One region of the Sporanaerobacter sp. genome, then DNA from elsewhere that is predicted to be linked to it. Evidence: a T-box and tRNA genes for the amino acid it is inferred to sense, from the RefSeq annotation. Region 1 holds a T-box; the other holds one or more tRNA genes.
The links. The T-box of region 1 lies ahead of metG (methionine--tRNA ligase). A T-box ahead of a tRNA ligase gene usually reads a tRNA of that ligase, here a tRNA-Met.

Region 1 (9,747 bases):
AGAAGCAGGAGAGGCAGTGACTTTTGCCATAAGTCTTATGGGAATAATGTCTTTTTGGCTTGGGATCATGAATATAGCAAAAGAATCTGGATTTCTAGAAAGGTTGTCAAAGTTTTTTAGCCCTGTAATGAGGTTTTTGTTTCCAGATATCCCCAAAAATCATCCTGCTGAAGGATTTATTCTCATGAATATCATAGCTAATATGTTTGGAGTAGGCAATGGAGCTACAGCTTTTGGATTAAAAGCTATGGAAGAGATGAATAAATTAAACAAGAATAAAAAAAAGGCTACCAATGCCATGTGTATGTTTCTCGTCATAAATATGTCCTCTGTTCAACTGATCCCACTGACTGTACTTAAAATTAGATATGATACTCATTCAGCTGATCCAACGGGGATAGTGGGACCTGGTATTATAGCTACTTCTGTTTCTACTATTGTGGGAATAGTGGCTGTAAAACTTTTTGAAAAGAGTGATTGTTCATGAAGGTTATATCCATAGTTCTTGTCCCTTTTATGACATTGACTATAATTATTTATGGATATTTAAAAAGAATAGATATATATTCTGCTTTTGTTGAGGGAGCAAAAGAAGGACTAAAGACTTCGATAAAGATAATGCCATATCTTATAGCTATTTTTGTTTCTATAGGAATATTTAGGGGTTCCCATGCTCTTTATATGCTCATGGATATATTAAGCCCTATCATGGAATTTGTAGGGATTCCTGTAGAGGTACTTCCATTGCTCATTATGAGGCCTATTTCAGGTAGTGGAGCATTGGGTGTAGTAAAAGACATCATAGAAAACTATGGCCCAGATTCATTTCCAGGGCAAGTAGCTTCAATCATGATGGGTTCTTCTGAAACTATATTTTATACTATGGCTGTATATTTTGGCTCTATTGGCATAAAAGATCATAGGTATACACTGAAAGCAGCCATGATATCTTATATTGCTTCTATATTTGCTTCAGTTTTTGTATGCAATATATTTTTTTGAAAGTAGGAAGACTAGGAATATTCCTAGTCTTCTAATATATAAACTTTTACTTTTCTTCTACCAAAAATTTTGGCCTCTTTTCCACTTGTAAAGAATAAATCAATTCTGTTACCTTTTATAGCGCTACCTGTATCCTCTGCTACCGCAAAACCATAATCACTCCTACCATCAAGAGATTCAACATAAAGTTTAGTTCCTAGTGGAATAACTCTAGGGTCTACTGATACAACTCCAGGTCTTGCTTTTGTACCTGATGCTGTAATTCCATATCCTCTGTCACCAGGCCTTTTTCCACAACTTGCATAGGATAAATCATAAGCAGTTGCTACTACCGTGAGAACTTTTTTATATCTTACATTTCCTCTTGAAGAAACATAAATTTCTTTTTCCTTAGTACCTTTCTCAATTACTTTTGGTATGGGATTAGAAACAAGTTTTTCAGATATAAGTTTTTCAGAAACCAACTGGCCATTTTTAAATACTTTTTTTACTTGAATTTCTTTAAGCCCTGTTTTGCCTTCTTGTACAACTTTTGAAGTGCCTTTTTCTAATTTGTTGGTTTTCCTTACAACTTCTTCAAAAGGGATATCTTTTTTGACTGTTTCAACAATTTCATCTACATTGACTACTTCAATTTCATCCATAGGATTTACTTTTGCACTTAGTGCTGGATAAGTATAGTCATTTTCATCTAAATCTATATTTACATCTTTCAATATATTTTCTACAGTGTCTTCTGTGGACTTTACTTCCAATGTCTTTTCGCCAAACTTTATTTTATAAATTTTAGGTGTTTTTATTGTTATAGTAGTATCTTTCTTTAGCTTGTCAGTAGCCTTGTGGCTAATATATCCTCCTTCCTCTAATTTAATTCCTTCGCTTTGGAGAACATCACCTACAGTAGGTTTTAATGTTCTTATTGTTTTTTTGCTATCATCTATGCAAATAGTAACTGTTTTAGTCTTTTCCTCATAAATGCCTAAACAAATTATAGCTGCTATAGCGAGGATAGTTGTAATTTTCAGATAGCGCTTAGGTTTTACTGAAAATTCATCCATGTTTTTCCCTCCTCAAGTTTGACTTATTGTATTCTATTTAAAAAGAAATTGTTTGTCAAATTTTTTGGTAAAAAGTTAGAAAATTAGATAAATTCAGAAAAACACTTGATAAATAGCTATTATATCCAATTGTAAAAATAATTATTCTTCATTTTTAGAAAAATATCAGATTTTGTCGAAAAAAAATTTAGTGCCTCCAAGCCGCATAAATACTGGCAAAGCTCAGAAGCACTAGTCACAAAATTTCAGGAAAATTTAAGGATATTTTTGGTAAAAACCTACTATTCCTCTATTTCTTCAGTACTTGTAGGTAAAAAATTTTCTGTTTCTTCAGGTAAAAAATTTTTTGTATCTTCTGTTTCTATAGGATTTTTATACATTCCACATTGGTTCATGCAGAATTCCATGCATTGCCTAAAATTTGGATCCATCATTGGACACATGATGGTTACGTTATTTGCTGGATAAATAGGCATTTCATTTACATATGGATCATATATAGGCATATAGTTTTCATACATAAAAGTATCCATAGGATATAGTGGTGGAACTGCAGGCATATAAGGGTCGAACATATAAGGGTCTTGGTTCATAGGTAAATACATAAAAAAATCAACTCCTTTTAAAATTTTAGCTAATATTATTATATGTACTTAATAAATACTGGCTACTATCTTTTTATCCTTGACATTTTATCATTAATCTTGTATATTATTTAAATAAATAGAGTATTATAAAATAAAGGTAATGCAGGGAAGAGTAGGTCTGTATTTTGAACATTAGAGAGCTGGGAAAGGTGAAAGCCAGCGTTCAAAGCCTTACCGAATATGGCCCCTAAACTGTATAGCTGAAAAAAGTAGGCTATAACGGGTTTGCAACCGTTAAGATTGCAAGGTTATGATTGTAACCTATAGAGATTTAAACTGTGAAGTTTAAATGAATTGGAGTGGTACCGCGAAGAATACCTTCGTCTCTATTGTTTTAGAGATGGAGGTTTTTTGTTTAGAAAAAAATAAGGAGGAATTGAAATGAAGAATTATTATATTACTACACCTATATATTATCCAAGTGACAATCTTCATATAGGGCATACTTATACTACTGTAGCTGCCGATACTTTAAAGAGATATAAAAAGCTTATGGGATATGATGTAATGCTAGTTACTGGTTCTGATGAGCATGGGCAAAAAATACAAGAAAAGGCAAAAGAAAATGGAGTATCTCCAAAAGAATATGTAGATGGAATAGTGAAAGACATCAAAGAACTTTGGGCAATGTTAGACATATCTTATGATGCTTTTACAAGGACTACAGATATTGAACATGAAAAGGCAGTACAAAAAATATTTGAAAAGCTATACAATAAGGGGGACATTTACAAATCATATTATGAAGGATTGTATTGTACACCTTGTGAATCTTTCTGGACAGAAAGTCAACTTGTAGATGGAAAATGCCCTGACTGTGGAAGAGAAGTTCACAAGACCAAAGAAGAAGCTTATTTTTTCAAGCTTTCAAAATATAGAGATGATCTCATAAAATTGTTTGAAGAAAATCCAGAATTCTTGCAACCTGAATCTAGAAAAAATGAAATGCTTAACAACTTTTTAAATGCAGGATTGGAAGACCTTTGTGTATCTAGGACTACTTTTGATTGGGGAGTAAAAGTTCCTTTTGATGATAAACATGTTGTATATGTATGGTTAGATGCATTGCTTTGCTATTTAACTGCATTGGGATATGGCACAGAGAATGATGAAAAATTTAAAAAGTATTGGCCTTGTGATGTTCATTTAGTGGGAAAAGAAATAGTTAGATTCCATACTATTATTTGGCCAGCAGTACTCATGGCATTGGATATAGAATTGCCAAAGAAAGTGTTTGGTCATGGTTGGATATTGTTTGAAAATGACAAGATGTCAAAATCCAAAGGCAATGTCATATATCCAGAGCCAATCATTGAATTATATGGAATAGATTCTTTTAGGTATTTCTTGCTAAGAGAATTTTCCTTTGGTCAAGATGGTTCATTTTCAAGAGAAAAATTCTTGACTAGGCTCAATTCAGATTTGGCCAACGATTTAGGGAATTTAGTGAGTAGAACTGTGACTATGGTAGAAAAATACAACGATGGACTTATTCCAGAAGCTCTAAAGGCTGGTGAATTTGATGATGAACTTAAAGAATTGGCAATAGGTGTATCAGAAAAAGTTGAAGAGCATATGGATAAGTTGAATTTTAGTGGAGCATTAGAAGAAATTTGGAAACTTATCAGAAGGACAAATAAATATATAGATGAAACTACTCCTTGGGTTCTTGCAAAAGAAGGAGATAGTGAAAGATTAAATACGGTTCTTTACAATTTATGTGAAAGTTTAAGGATTGTATCTATACTCATAAGGCCTTTTATGGAAAGAACTTCAGATGAGGTAAGAAGACAATTGGGCTTTTCAGATAAAAATATTTCTTGGGATGATTCGAAAGTATGGGGACAAATACCAGTAGGACAAAAAGTCAATAGAGGAAATCCAATATTCCCAAGGCTAGATATAAAGAAAGAACTAGAAAGACTAGATGAAGCCAATTCAAAACTCATAGAAGAAAGAAATGCTAAAAAAGGTAAAGAAAAAAAGGAAGAGAACTATATAACTATTGACGATTTTGATAAAATAGAATTAAAAGTAGCAGAAGTTTTGAGTGCAGAAAAACATCCAAATGCAGATAAACTTTTGGTATTGCAATTAAAGGTAGGAGAAGAAAAAAGGCAAGTAGTATCAGGTATAAGAAAATACTATAGTCCTGAAGATTTAGTTGGCAAAAAGGTAGTACTTGTGTCAAACTTGAAACCTGTAAAATTAAGGGGAGTAGAGTCTCATGGAATGGTATTGGCAGCAGAAAAAGATGGAGTGCTTACATTGGTGAGTACCCTAGAAGATATACCATCTGGAGCTACAATAAGTTAATAGGAGTTGAAAAATATGCTTATAGATAGTCATGCTCATTTAGATGATGAAAGATTTGACAAGGATAGAGAAGAAGTTATAAAATCTTTAGAGAAAAATAATATATCTCTTGTAATAGACCCAGGTGCGGATCTTTCAAGTAGTATAAAAGCAGTGAAATTGGCAGAGAAATATGAAAATATATATGCTGCAGTGGGGGTTCATCCCCACTCAGCAGAAGAAATGGATGAAAGTACTATAGAAGCATTAAGGGCTCTGGGAAATAGAGAAAAGGTAGTGGCTATAGGTGAAATAGGCCTTGACTACTACTATGACAATTCTCCTAGAGAAATTCAGAAAAAATGGTTTAAAAGACAAATCCAATTGGCTAAGGAAATGGATTTGCCTATTATTGTTCATTCAAGAGATGCTATTAAAGATACTTATGACATAATAAAAGCTGAAGCTTGTGACAATTTAAGAGGAGTATTGCATTGCTATTCAGGAAGTTTAGAAATGGCTAAAGAGTATATAAAACTTGGGTTTTATATTTCTTTTGCAGGTCCGGTTACTTTTAAAAATTCAAAAGTTTCTAAAGAAGTGGCAAAAGATGTACCTTTAGATAGATTGCTTATAGAGACAGATTCTCCATATTTGACTCCAGAACCTCACAGAGGAAAGCGAAATGAGCCTTTGTATGTAAGGTATGTAGCGGGTATGATAGCAGAATTGAAAGGTGTGAGTTTTGAGCAAATAGCTAAAGCAAGTAGTGAAAATGCAAAAAAGATATTTAATATTAAATGAAATTGTGAGGGGAGATTGTTTTGATAAAGGAAGTCATCGTAGTGGAAGGAAAGGATGATATTCAAGCTGTAAAAGCTGCAGTAGATGCAGAAGTTATAGCGACGGGAGGATATGGTTTTAATGAGGAGTTTTTAAGAAATTTGAAAACCATAGCAGAAAAAAGAGGAGTTATAATACTTACTGATCCGGATTTTGCAGGAGATAAAATAAGACGAGAAATATCAAAAGAACTTAAAAATTGTAAACATGCATTTTTGCCAAAGGGAAAGGCTATGAAAAAAGGCGATATTGGAGTAGAAAATGCAAATAGTGAAGATATTCTTGAGGCCATTGAAAAGGCTAGACCTGTTATGGCGGAAAAAAGAGAGGAATTTTCTCAAGAAGATATGCTAATTTTTGGATTGGCAGGAGGAGAAGATTCGAGAAAGAAAAGAGAAGAATTGGGAAGGATACTTGGTATAGGATATGCAAATTCCAAGCAATTTCTAAATAGACTAAACAACTATGGGGTTTCAAGAGAAGAATTCATAGAAGCACTGGAGAGGATGGAAGTAGATAATGAACGATAAAAGATTATATTCTCCCAGCTATGTAAAAGAGATAATAAACAAATATGGTTTTAGTTTTTCTAAAAGTCTTGGGCAAAATTTTCTCATAGATGGAAATATAGTTAGAAAAATATGTGAAAAAGGGAATATAAATTCTACAGATAATGTATTGGAAATAGGTCCTGGAATAGGAACATTGACAGAAGAATTAGCTATTAGAGCAAAAAAAGTAGTAGCAGTAGAATTGGATAAAAATCTTTTGCCTATACTTGATGAAACCTTGGGGAAATATGAAAATGTAGAAATAATTCATGGAGATATACTTAAAATAGATTTGCCTAAATTGTTTGAGGAAAAGTTTGATGGTGGAAGTATAAAAATTGTAGCCAATCTTCCCTATTATATTACCACTCCAATTATTACGAAACTTTTAGAAGAAGAGATGGACATTGATAGCATATTGGTCATGGTCCAAAAGGAAGTAGCAGAAAGAATGAGTGCAAGTCCAGGGAGCAAAGATTATGGCTCATTGTCTGTATTTGTAAATTATTATACAGAAGCGGAAATAGTATTAAATGTTCCCAAAACAGTTTTTATGCCTAAGCCAAATGTAGATTCTGCAATTATATTTCTTAAAATGAGAGATGAAAAAATTCAATTAAAAGATAAAGAAATTTTCTTTAAAACTGTAAAGGCTTCGTTTTCACAGAGAAGAAAGACCATATTAAATTCGCTTTCGGCTGGTCTTGGGATGGAAAAAGAAGAACTAAAGGCTATACTACTTAAATGCAATATAGATCCTAGAGAAAGAGCAGAAAATTTAAATATTGAAGATTTTGCAAAGATTAGTTCACTAATCCCCCCTTCATTCATATATTAATAATAAGATTTAAAAGGGGGGATTTTTTTTGGAATTCATATATACTAGAAAATTTGTCATTCTAAGAGATGATTTAAATAGTATACTTGCTATAAAACCTAAAGGTCATGTATTGCTCGAAATTAGAGAGAACAAGGGAAAGATGTCCATAAACATAGACAGATGCGAAAAAGAAAGTTTTTATAAAGTTTATTTGGTAGGAGCAAATGGTCAAGATTTTATAGAAAAAGAAATGGGGAGGATTTTCACAGACGAAAGGGGCAAAGGAAACTTAGAAGTATTTTTTAACCCTAAAAATGTAGGCGATAGTGAATATTCCATTGACAAATATAGTGCTATAGTTCTTAGAAAAGGGAAAAATGTGTTACTTACTGGATACATTGATGAAAAGAATAAATTTTTATCAAAATACATTTCCAAAATAGATAAGAATTCGTATGGCGAAGAAGTTTCTCAGAAAGAAAAAGTAGAAACAGAAGAAGAATTCTTGGAGCCACAGATATTGGAAAAAGCAGAAGAAGCAATACAAGAATTACCTAAAAATGAAGAAGTAGAAAAAGTAGAAAAAGTAGAAGAAGATGTAGAAACAGAATTTGAATATGGAGAAGATTTAAATATTGAATATATAAAACAATTGAGTTATAAAAATCAGATGTCAAACTATATTTTGAATATATTGAGGTTTTTTCCCTATGTAAAGCCTTTCAATGCCAATTTAGAAGGATATGATTGGTGGAGAATAGAATATGATGGAGCAAATATACATAGGGGATTTTTGCCATACTACTATTATCTTTCAAATATGTCCAATGTCTATCCTTTCATGCCCAATGCGACTACTTGTCAAGAACTCATAGCAAAATACAATCATTATTTATTTGGATTATATACAGAAAACAATGATATAAAGTATTATATGTATGGAATACCTGGGACATTTACTTCTTCAGAACATCCTTATAGAGGAGTTACGGGATTTAATACCTGGTTTGAATCTGAAGATGGCATAGGCTACTGGATATTGTATATAAATTCTATGACAGGCAAAGTCATTTTTCCAATAAACCCTATGACTCCATATTATTGAAAAAGTATGATATAATCATATAAAGTGTTTTGAAGGGAGGCCAGTTGCATATATTGCAACGACAAAATTGAAAAAAACCAATGAAGAAAAAGAAATATGTGATGTTAGCGCTATAGATATGGATAGTTTCAATGAAATCAAATCAAGTATGCTAGAAGAAGAAAAAATAACTAGGCTTTCAGAAACGTTTAAGGCTTTGTCTGATCCTACAAGGCTCAATATAATATATGTCCTTTCTAAAACTCCATTGTGTGTATGTGATATAGCTCAACTTTTGGACATGACTCAATCAGCTATATCTCATCATTTGAGAATACTTAGAAATCTAAAATTGGTGAAATTTAGAAAAGAAGGGAAAATGGTTATTTATTCCCTTGATGATGATCATGTATTGGAATTGTTCAATCAAGGATTAGATCATGTCAAACATCAATAAAAATGAGGTAAAAATTAGCCCTCATTTTTATTTTTGTTATGTTCATTATTCATGACTATTTCTACTGCTTCTGCCACTTTGGCCAAAACTGATATTCTCCTTTGCCTATCTAATAAAAAAGCTTTTTTTTCACCTTCAGCCTCAGAAGAGAGAAAATATACTGGTGGTAAATTGTTTAGTGCAATAGATTTTATATCATCTATACAATTTTCACATTTGCAAATATCATAATTTTTAAGTACTTCATCTAATACTTCAGAAACTACTATTTCCATATAGTTTTTTATCATTTGAATCAACCCTTTTTATATATTTGACTTTATTATTATATCACAATAATACCCTTTTATCATATAATATAATACTTTAGTCCTATTAATTATTTGATTTTGATTAAAAAATATAATTGCAGGGTATTATAGAAATAACTAGTAGTACTGAAAGGGGTCTTTTTTATGAGTGATGTAACAATATATACTACAGATACTTGTCCTTATTGCATAAAGGCTAAAAAATACCTTTCAGAAAAGGGCATAAAATACAATGAAAAAAATGTTCACAAAGATTTTCAGGCAAAACAAGAGCTGCTAGCTATGGGATACCGTACTGTTCCTGTAATAATAATAAATAAGCGGGAGATAGTTGGATTTGACAAACAAAAAATAGATAGCGTTCTTGGATAATTTTACTTGATGAATATACCTATATGGGGTATATTATATATATAGAAAAATTTAAGGAGGAATTTAAAATGGCAGATGTTGTTATATATTCAACAAACACATGCCCACATTGCGTAGCGGCAAAGGAATATTTTGCTCAAAAAGGAATAAGCTATACTGAAAAAAATGTTCAAACCGACATGCAGGCGAGAAAAGAACTAATGAATATGGGCCATATGGGAGTGCCAGTAATATTCGTAGATGGCGAAGAGGTAGTTGGTTTTGATAGAGATAGATTAGAACAATTACTTAACAAATAAAATTGAAA
Region 2 (9,747 bases), 840 kb from region 1:
ATAAGTAAATGCAGAGTAAAAAACATTACTAAAGAATTTAATAAAATATAGGGAGGTATTTTTTTGAATATATTTAAAGATATTTATTATGTAAATTCTACTGTAATCAAGAAAACAGGAAGAGGTTTTGTTAAAAATTGGCCGATCATCTTTTCTGGATTTTTATATACTTTTTTGAATTTGGTGTTATTTAGTATAATAAATTATTTATTTAGAGGCTTTTTAAATATACTGGTTGGATTTGCTGCTGCTATAATATCTAGTAGTCTTATATCTAATTATCTCTATTTATTATATAATGTGATAAAATACGATAGGATTAATTTAAAAAATGTCAAGGAAGGTTTTAGCTATTTTCTTTGGAAAGTATATGGAATATTTTTTATTGCATGGATTTTAAATTTTTTATTAGGGAGATTAGGAAATATTATACCTACTTCTGCAACTAGGATAAATATTATAATAAATTTATTGATACTTATAATATTTAATCCACTTCCAGAGATAGTTTATCAAAAATCTTATTCATCTTGGGAATCAATAACTTATTCCTTTGATTTTATGAGAGAAAATTGGTTAAATTGGTTAATACCAAATATATTATTTTTCTTTATATTATATAAATTAACAGGCAATATCATATCAGATGTGTTCATGACTCACATAATGTATGATTTTGACTTTTCCATAAAAGGAATATTAAATTATCTTTTTGGTCAACTTTTGTTTTCTTTTTTCATGATATATAGAGGTTATTTATTTGAACTTTTAAGTACTAGTACTATGAGAAAGAGAATGTACATGAAAAAACTTAATGATTAGTGGGTGATGAGAATGGAAATAATAGAAAATTATTTTAAAGATAAAGCTAAAAATTTGGCATTTATAGAAATTAAAAAAGGTTCAAGCATTAAGGTAAATGACTGCATTATAGAGGATTATATACCTTTGCCTATTATAACAGATGTCTTAATTGAAGAAATAAACAAGGGAAAAATAGATGAGGAAATAAAAATTTCTCATATAATTGAAGGAATTATCTATACGCTAGGTATAGATCCAAATTTTAAATATAGGGACAAGTATATAGAAATATTGTCTGCATATAGCTGCGAAATAAAAGATTATATTTTCAATAAAGGCATGATATATTTAACAGAATCAAATTATGAATTAGCTATAGTTTATTTTAGAGCCTTAATTAATATTGATAGTAAAAATACAAAAGGAATGTTTAATTATGGTATTTGTCTTGAAGAAAAAGCAAAAAAATTGATTTGTACTGGGAGAGAAGAAGAAGGAGAAGTTTTTTTAAGGGAAGCTACTAAATGTTTTGAGACCATATTAGATATATCAGAAAATTATTCTCTTGCTTATTATAAACTTGGATATCATTATAAATACTTTGGACAATTTTTAAAAGCTAAAATTATATGGGAGAAATTCTTACTTTTTGATAATGATAAAGAGAGAAAACAAGAAGTCAGGGAAGAAATAGCTAATATCGAAGATGATTCAAATTATGAAGAGGGACTTAATCTTTTTTATTCAGGTAAATATGACAGAGCATTAGAGAAATTTATAAACTTAAAAATAAGACATGAAAATTGGTGGAATTTAGAATATATGATAGGATTATGTTATAAAAATATAGGAAATTTAGAAGAGGCTATAGAACATTTTAATAATGGAATTGAATTAAATGGTGATGTAGTAGATTTGTACAATGAATTAGGCATATGTCTTTTTTCAATTGGAAAATTTAAAGAAGCTATAGAAACTTTTACAATTGGGATAGGTAAAGATGAAAATGATTATAAAATAATATGTAATAGAGGAGTTGTATATTATCAATTAGGTTTATATGATATGGCTACATTAGATATAGAAAGGGCCTATAAATTAGCTCCTCAAGATGATATGGTCAAAAAAATTAAAATGAATTTAGATGAGATAAATCGAATAAATAATGTATAATAACTATGTTGGAATATTTATTGTTTTGAAATTTGAATTATAAAATAAATTCAAGGGGGAGTATATATGGCAATAAATAAGTTGGAAGAACTTTTAAAGTTCGAGTATCAAGAGAAAATGAAATTAGCAGTAGTTGCTTCGCACGATGAAGAAGTACTAGAAGCAGTTTCAGAAGCTAGAAATATTGGAATAATTGAACCTATTTTGATTGGTGATAAGAAGAAAACAGAGAGTATTATTGAAGAAAAAGGTCTTAGACTTCAAGATTGTGAAATAATTGATGAGTGTGATTTAGCTAAAGCTGCAGAAATTGGAGTAAGGGCTGTAAGTGAAGGTAGAGCTCATTTTATAATGAAAGGGCTAGTAGATACATCTATTCTTTTAAAACAAATATTAAACAAAGAATATGGTCTTAGAACAGATAGTCTTTTGAGTCATACTATGTTGTATGAAATACCTAGCTATCATAAAATAATCTATCTAACAGATGGAGGCATGAATTTAGTCCCAGGGTTAGAAGATAAGGTAAAAATCATTGAAAATAGTGTCAAAGTTTGTAAAGCTCTTGGAAATGATGAAATAAAAGTTGCATGTCTTGCTGCTAAAGAAAAAGTTGATCCTAAAATGGAAGCAACTGTTCATGCAGCTGAACTAAAAAAAATGTGTGAGAATGGAAAGTTTGAAAGTGGAGTAATAGTAGATGGGCCTATGGCGCTTGACTTAGCTGTTTCAAAGCATGCAGCTGAAATTAAAGGATATAATAGCAAGGTTGCAGGGGATGCTGATATATTATTAGTGCCAAATATAGAGATGGGAAATGGAATAGGGAAAAGTATCACTTATTTTGCAGGAGGAAAATCTGCAGGAATAGTTATGGGAGCCAAAGCTCCAGTTGTTTTAGTATCTAGAGCTGATAGCCATGAAGCAAAACTTTATTCCATAGCATTAGGAAGTATAGTTTCAAAATATCAACTTTAATGAAAAAGTGAATAAAAATGAGAATATGGGAGTTTTAATTATTTAATTCATATTATTTTATATTTTTTTAGCAAATATAAAGTTGAATAATAGCTAAAAATGTGCTAATTTAATATATGTCCTTTGTACGAGAAAACAAATTGAAGTATTGACAAAGGGCAAATAATATGATAACATTTCATATTGTTGCTGAAGAAAATATAGCAAAAGTTTTTTAAAAAAGTTAGTAAAAAAAGTTGACAAAGATTTCAGAATGTGCTATATTGATAAAGCAACTCAAAAGAACCATGAAAATTGAACAGCGTGAAACAATCCTTGAGTTTAATTAAAATTTTTAAGACAGGTAAAACTTTTTTATGAGAGTTTGATCCTGGCTCAGGACGAACGCTGGCGGCGTGCCTAACACATGCAAGTCGAGCGAAGAATACATAAAGAAATCTTCGGATGGAATTATGTATTTCTTAGCGGCGGACGGGTGAGTAACGCGTGAGGAACCTGCCTTGTACTAGGGGATAGCCTCGGGAAACCGGGATTAATACCCTATGACACTTGAAAGTCGCATGACTTTCAAGTCAAAGCGATTTAGCGGTACAAGATGGCCTCGCGTCCCATTAGCTAGTTGGCGAGGTAATAGCTCACCAAGGCGACGATGGGTAGCCGGCCTGAGAGGGTGAACGGCCACACTGGAACTGAGACACGGTCCAGACTCCTACGGGAGGCAGCAGTGGGGAATATTGCACAATGGAGGAAACTCTGATGCAGCGACGCCGCGTGAGCGATGAAGGTTTTCGAATCGTAAAGCTCTGTCCTAAGGGACGATAATGACGGTACCTTAGGAGGAAGCCCCGGCTAACTACGTGCCAGCAGCCGCGGTAATACGTAGGGGGCGAGCGTTGTCCGGATTTATTGGGCGTAAAGGGTGCGTAGGCGGCCTTGTAAGTCAGATGTGAAATCTCACGGCTTAACCGTGGTAAGCATTTGAAACTGTGAGGCTTGAGTACAGGAGAGGAGAGTGGAATTCCTAGTGTAGCGGTGAAATGCGTAGATATTAGGAGGAATACCAGTGGCGAAGGCGACTCTCTGGACTGTAACTGACGCTGAGGCACGAAAGCGTGGGGAGCAAACAGGATTAGATACCCTGGTAGTCCACGCCGTAAACGATGAGTGCTAGGTGTCGGGGGTCAAACCTCGGTGCCGCAGTTAACACATTAAGCACTCCGCCTGGGGAGTACGGTGGCAACACTGAAACTCAAAGGAATTGACGGGGACCCGCACAAGCAGCGGAGCATGTGGTTTAATTCGATGCAACGCGAAGAACCTTACCAGGGCTTGACATCCCCCGGACCGAACTAGAGATAGTTCCTTCCCTTCGGGGACTGGGGAGACAGGTGGTGCATGGTTGTCGTCAGCTCGTGTCGTGAGATGTTGGGTTAAGTCCCGCAACGAGCGCAACCCTTGTCTTTAGTTGCAAACAGTTAGGCTGTGCACTCTAAAGAGACTGCCGATGACAAATCGGAGGAAGGTGGGGATGACGTCAAATCATCATGCCCTTTATGTCCTGGGCTACACACGTGCTACAATGGTCGGTACAACGGGCAGCCACTTAGTGATAAGGAGCTAATCCCACAAAACCGATCCCAGTTCGGATTGTAGGCTGCAACTCGCCTACATGAAGCCGGAGTTGCTAGTAATCGCGGATCAGAATGCCGCGGTGAATGCGTTCCCGGGTCTTGTACACACCGCCCGTCACACCATGGGAGTTGACAATACCCGAAGTCGGTGAGCTAACCGTAAGGAGGCAGCCGCCGAAGGTAGGGTCAATGACTGGGGTGAAGTCGTAACAAGGTAGCCGTATCGGAAGGTGCGGCTGGATCACCTCCTTTCTAAGGAGATTATGACCTAACTTAGTGAACGTAAGTGAGCAAGTTAAGTCAAACGCAATGAGCACCAAATCTATACGACCTTAGGGAGTAATAGATTTGAGTTGCGAAACTGCGATGTGTTTCACGCTGTTTTAATTTGGGGGTGTAGCTCAGTTGGGAGAGCACCTGCCTTGCAAGCAGGGGGTCAGGAGTTCGAATCTCCTCATCTCCACCAGATTCAACCTAAAGGGTTGGAAATTTCAAATTGAACTTTGAAAACTACACAGTAAGAAAAAAATTGTCTTATATATATAATACAATTTTCACTGGTCAAGCTAATAAGAGCATAGGGTGAATGCCTTGGCACCAGTAGCCGATGAAGGACGGGGTAAGCGCCGATACGCTTCGGGGAGCTGCAAGCAAGCTTTGATCCGGAGATTTCCGAATGGGGAAACCTACCTAAACAAACTTTAGGTATCATCTACTGAATACATAGGTAGATGAGGGAACACCAGGGGAACTGAAACATCTAAGTACCCTGAGGAAGAGAAAGAAAATTCGATTTCCTAAGTAGCGGCGAGCGAACGGGAAAGAGCCCAAACTCGTAGAGTTTTCTCTATGAGGGTTGTGGACCGGCATAAAATAAGTATATTTTGTAGTCGAAAAGGTCTGGAAAGGCCTACCATAGAAAGTGATAGTCTTGTAGGCGAAACAAAATAGCTTATAGCCGTGATCCAGAGTACCACGGGACACGTGAAATCCTGTGGGAAGCAGGGAGGACCACCTCCCAAGGCTAAATACTAACTGGTGACCGATAGTGAAGAAGTACCGTGAGGGAAAGGTGAAAAGAACCCCGGGAGGGGAGTGAAATAGAATCTGAAACCCTATGTTTACAAGCAGTGGAAGCACTTTATATGTGCGACCGCGTACTTTTTGTAGAACGGGCCAGCGAGTTACGATATATAGCGAGGTTAAGCTATTAAGTAGTGGAGCCGTAGGGAAACCGAGTCTTAAGAGGGCGTTTAGTTGTATATCGTAGACCCGAAACCGGGTGACCTACCCATGGGCAGAGTGAAACGAAAGTAAAATTTCGTGGAGGCTCGAACCGCTTAGTGTTTAAAAACTATCGGATGACCTGTGGGTAGGGGTGAAATTCCAATCGAACCCGGATATAGCTGGTTCTCCTCGAAATAGCTTTAGGGCTAGCCTCAAGATAAGTGACGTGGGGGTAGAGCACTGAATGGTCTAGGGGCACGTAGTGTTACCAAAACCTATCAAACTCCGAATACCATAGTCATGTTTCTTGGGAGTCAGACTACGGGAGATAAGTTTCGTGGTCAAAAGGGAAACAGCCCAGATCACCAGCTAAGGTCCCTAAGTATAGGTTAAGTGGAAAAGGATGTAAGGTTACACAGACAACCAGGATGTTGGCTTAGAAGCAGCCACTCATTTAAAGAGTGCGTAATAGCTCACTGGTCGAGTGACTTTGCGCCGAAGATTTCCGGGGCTCAAACCTATCACCGAAGCTGTGGGATGCATTTGCATCGGTAGAGGAGCATTCTGTACGGGCTGAAGCTATACCGTAAGGAGTGGTGGACTGTACAGAAGAGAGAATGCTGGCATGAGTAGCGATAAGGTAGGTGAGAATCCTACCCATCGAAAGCCTAAGGTTTCCTGAGGAAGGCTCGTCCTCTCAGGGTTAGTCGGGACCTAAGCTGAGGCCAAATGGCGTAGGCGATGGACAACAGGTTGAGATTCCTGTACTACCTACATGCGTTTGAGAAATGGGGTGACGCAGGAGGATAGGCTGAACGCACCGTTGGTTGAGTGCGTCCAAACTTGTAGAGAGCTCCTATAGGCAAATCCGTAGGAGAGTCTTGAGAAGTGATGGGGAGCGAAAATTAAGTAGCGAAGCAGCTGAATCCACACTGCCAAGAAAAGCCTCTATCGAGTATGTTAGGTACCCGTACCGCAAACCGACACAGGTAGGCGAGGAGAAAATCCTAAGATGTGCGGAAGAACCCTTGTTAAGGAACTCGGCAAAATAGCCCCGTAACTTCGGGAGAAGGGGTGCCAATTGAGGTGAAGTACTTGCTACGTAAGCCTTGATTGGTCGCAGTGAATGGGCCCAAGCGACTGTTTACCAAAAACACAGGTCTCTGCTAAGTCGAAAGACGATGTATAGGGGCTGACACCTGCCCGGTGCTGGAAGGTTAAGGGGAAGGGTTAGCGCAAGCGAAGCTCTGAACTTAAGCCCCAGTAAACGGCGGCCGTAACTATAACGGTCCTAAGGTAGCGAAATTCCTTGTCGGGTAAGTTCCGACCCGCACGAAAGGTGTAACGACTTGGGCACTGTCTCAACAAGGGATCCGGTGAAATTGTAGTACTCGTGAAGATGCGAGTTACCCGCGACAGGACGGAAAGACCCCGTGGAGCTTTACTGTAGGCTGACATTGGATTTTGGTATTGCTTGTACAGGATAGGTGGGAGACTTGGAAACCAGGGCGCCAGCTTTGGTGGAGTCAACCTTGGGATACCACTCTTGCAATGCTGAAATTCTAACCAGAGACTGTGAATCCAGTCTTGGGACACTGTCAGTTGGGCAGTTTGACTGGGGCGGTCGCCTCCTAAAGAGTAACGGAGGCGCTCAAAGGTTCCCTCAGCACGGTCGGAAATCGTGCGAAGAGTGTAAAGGCAGAAGGGAGCTTGACTGCGACACCTACAAGTGGAGCAGGAAGGAAACTTGGACTTAGTGATCCGGTGGCTTCCAAGTGGAAGGGCCATCGCTCAACGGATAAAAGCTACCCCGGGGATAACAGGCTTATCTCCCCCAAGAGTCCACATCGACGGGGAGGTTTGGCACCTCGATGTCGGCTCGTCTCATCCTGGGGCTGGAGTAGGTCCCAAGGGTTGGGCTGTTCGCCCATTAAAGAGGCACGCGAGCTGGGTTCAGAACGTCGTGAGACAGTTCGGTCCCTATCCGTCGTGGGCGTAGGAAATTTGAGAGGAGCTGTCCCTAGTACGAGAGGACCGGGATGGACAGACCGCTGGTGCATCAGTTGTCTCGCCAGAGGCACAGCTGAGTAGCTATGTCTGGAAGGAATAAGTGCTGAAGGCATCTAAGCACGAAGTCCCCCTCAAGATGAGATTTCCCACTTTTTAAGGTAAGACTCCAAGTAGACCACTTGGTTGATAGGTCCCAGGTATAAGGGTAGCAATATCTTTAGCTAAGGGATACTAATAAGTCGAGGGCTTGACCAATTATCTTACTGTGTTAGATTTTCAAAATCAAGATTTTGAAAAAATTGCGAATGTAGTTCATTTGTAATTTACAATTGCCGAAAGGCTTTACCTGGTGATTATAGCAAGAGGGTCACACCTGTTCCCATACCGAACACAGAAGTTAAGCCTCTTTAGCTGCCGATGGTACTTGGGTGGCAACGCCCTGGGAGAGTAGGACATCGCCAGATAAATATTCCTGGGTAGCTCAATGGCGGAGCAACCGGCTGTTAACCGGTAGGTTGTGGGTTCGAGTCCCACCCCAGGAGCCAAAATATTGCCGGGGTGGCGGAACAGGCAGACGCACAGGACTTAAAATCCTGCGATCCCTAAAAGATCGTACCGGTTCGATTCCGGTTCCCGGCACCAATCATTGGACTGACGCGGGATGGAGCAGTTTGGTAGCTCGTCGGGCTCATAACCCGGAGGTCGCTGGTTCAAATCCGGCTCCCGCAACCATTTATTTATCCATGGCGGCGTAGCTCAGTTGGCTAGAGCATGCGGTTCATACCCGCAGTGTCAGCGGTTCAAATCCGTTCGCCGCTACCAATTTTAAATTTATGTAATATGGCCCTATGGTCAAGCGGTTAAGACATCGCCCTTTCACGGCGGTAACCCGGGTTCGAATCCCGGTAGGGTCACCAATTTGGGCGCATAGCTCAGCTGGGAGAGCACCTGCCTTACAAGCAGGGGGTCATAGGTTCGAGCCCTATTGCGCCCACCAAATCCAACCTAAAGGGTTGAAAGTTATAATTTAAAATTGCCGAAAGGCTAATGTGGCCTGGTAGTTCAGCTGGTTAGAATGCTAGCCTGTCACGCTAGAGGTCGAGGGTTCGAGTCCCTTCCAGGTCGCCATTTATTCTGTCTTCGACAGAAAATTACAAATGTCGGAGCCGCCTAGAATAGTATCTCAGTTTTTGAAGTTTCGATCTTAATAGTTATGCTGGTGTAGCTCAATTGGCATAAGCAGAGAACCAAAATCGTGTATTTCGATTTTGCGTGAATCGCTTAGTCGGAGCCGCCTAGAATAGTATCTCAGTTTTTGAAGTTTCGATCTTAATAGTTATGCTGGTGTAGCTCAATTGGCAGAGCAACTGACTTGTAATCAGTAGGTTGGGGGTTCAAGTCCTCTCACCAGCTCCAAATCATTAGGAGGAGTTCCCGAGTTGGCCAAAGGGGACGGACTGTAAATCCGTTGGCTCAGCCTTCACTGGTTCGAATCCAGTCTCCTCCACCAAATATGCGGAAGTGGCTCAGAGGTAGAGCATCGCCTTGCCAAGGCGAGGGCCGCGGGTTCGAATCCCGTCTTCCGCTCCATGTCATGCGGGTGTAGCTCAGTGGTAGAGCCCCAGCCTTCCAAGCTGGTTGCGAGGGTTCGATTCCCTTCACCCGCTCCATTATTTTATAAAAAATAAAATGGCGGCATAGCCAAGTGGTAAGGCATAAGCAGAGAGCCCAAATCTTTGATTTGGTGCGAATCGCTTAGTTGGGGCCGCTGGTGTTGGAGGTAAGTTTTTAAGTCAATAAATTTAAAATGGCGGCATAGCCAAGTGGTAAGGCAGAGGTCTGCAAAACCTTTACCCCCAGTTCAAATCTGGGTGCCGCCTCCATATAAGTACCTATAGCTCAACTGGATAGAGTGTCTGACTAC

Region 2: it has a tRNA-Met gene. The T-box ahead of metG (methionine--tRNA ligase) is inferred to sense a tRNA for this amino acid. The anticodon was not compared.

The regions. Positions count from the first base shown of each region.
Region 1 covers NZ_CP181252.1:836,805-846,551, reverse strand. The annotation lists gene ACFWUA_RS04060 (nucleoside recognition domain-containing protein) at 1-487, shown strand, start outside; gene ACFWUA_RS04055 (spore maturation protein) at 484-1,002, shown strand; gene ACFWUA_RS04050 (3D domain-containing protein) at 1,026-2,060, opposite strand; gene ACFWUA_RS04045 (hypothetical protein) at 2,342-2,665, opposite strand; T-box leader at 2,799-3,038, shown strand; gene metG (methionine--tRNA ligase) at 3,089-5,023, shown strand; gene ACFWUA_RS04035 (TatD family hydrolase) at 5,039-5,806, shown strand; gene rnmV (ribonuclease M5) at 5,827-6,375, shown strand; gene rsmA (16S rRNA (adenine(1518)-N(6)/adenine(1519)-N(6))-dimethyltransferase RsmA) at 6,365-7,234, shown strand; gene ACFWUA_RS04020 (hypothetical protein) at 7,263-8,321, shown strand; gene ACFWUA_RS04015 (ArsR/SmtB family transcription factor) at 8,389-8,757, shown strand; gene ACFWUA_RS04010 (late competence development ComFB family protein) at 8,772-9,047, opposite strand; gene ACFWUA_RS04005 (glutaredoxin family protein) at 9,213-9,440, shown strand; gene ACFWUA_RS04000 (glutaredoxin family protein) at 9,509-9,739, shown strand.
Region 2 covers NZ_CP181252.1:260-10,006, reverse strand. The annotation lists gene ACFWUA_RS00105 (B12-binding domain-containing radical SAM protein) at 1-51, shown strand, start outside; gene ACFWUA_RS00100 (hypothetical protein) at 64-822, shown strand; gene ACFWUA_RS00095 (tetratricopeptide repeat protein) at 835-1,977, shown strand; gene ACFWUA_RS00090 (bifunctional enoyl-CoA hydratase/phosphate acetyltransferase) at 2,044-2,955, shown strand; rRNA gene ACFWUA_RS00085 (16S ribosomal RNA) at 3,308-4,838, shown strand; tRNA gene ACFWUA_RS00080 (tRNA-Ala) at 4,977-5,052, shown strand; rRNA gene ACFWUA_RS00075 (23S ribosomal RNA) at 5,146-8,078, shown strand; rRNA gene rrf (5S ribosomal RNA) at 8,169-8,287, shown strand; tRNA gene ACFWUA_RS00065 (tRNA-Asn) at 8,294-8,368, shown strand; tRNA gene ACFWUA_RS00060 (tRNA-Leu) at 8,376-8,465, shown strand; tRNA gene ACFWUA_RS00055 (tRNA-Met) at 8,479-8,555, shown strand; tRNA gene ACFWUA_RS00050 (tRNA-Met) at 8,569-8,645, shown strand; tRNA gene ACFWUA_RS00045 (tRNA-Glu) at 8,666-8,740, shown strand; tRNA gene ACFWUA_RS00040 (tRNA-Val) at 8,745-8,820, shown strand; tRNA gene ACFWUA_RS00035 (tRNA-Asp) at 8,875-8,951, shown strand; tRNA gene ACFWUA_RS00030 (tRNA-Thr) at 9,164-9,239, shown strand; tRNA gene ACFWUA_RS00025 (tRNA-Tyr) at 9,248-9,333, shown strand; tRNA gene ACFWUA_RS00020 (tRNA-Gly) at 9,339-9,413, shown strand; tRNA gene ACFWUA_RS00015 (tRNA-Gly) at 9,420-9,493, shown strand; tRNA gene ACFWUA_RS00010 (tRNA-Cys) at 9,633-9,706, shown strand; tRNA gene ACFWUA_RS00005 (tRNA-Arg) at 9,712-9,747, shown strand, end outside.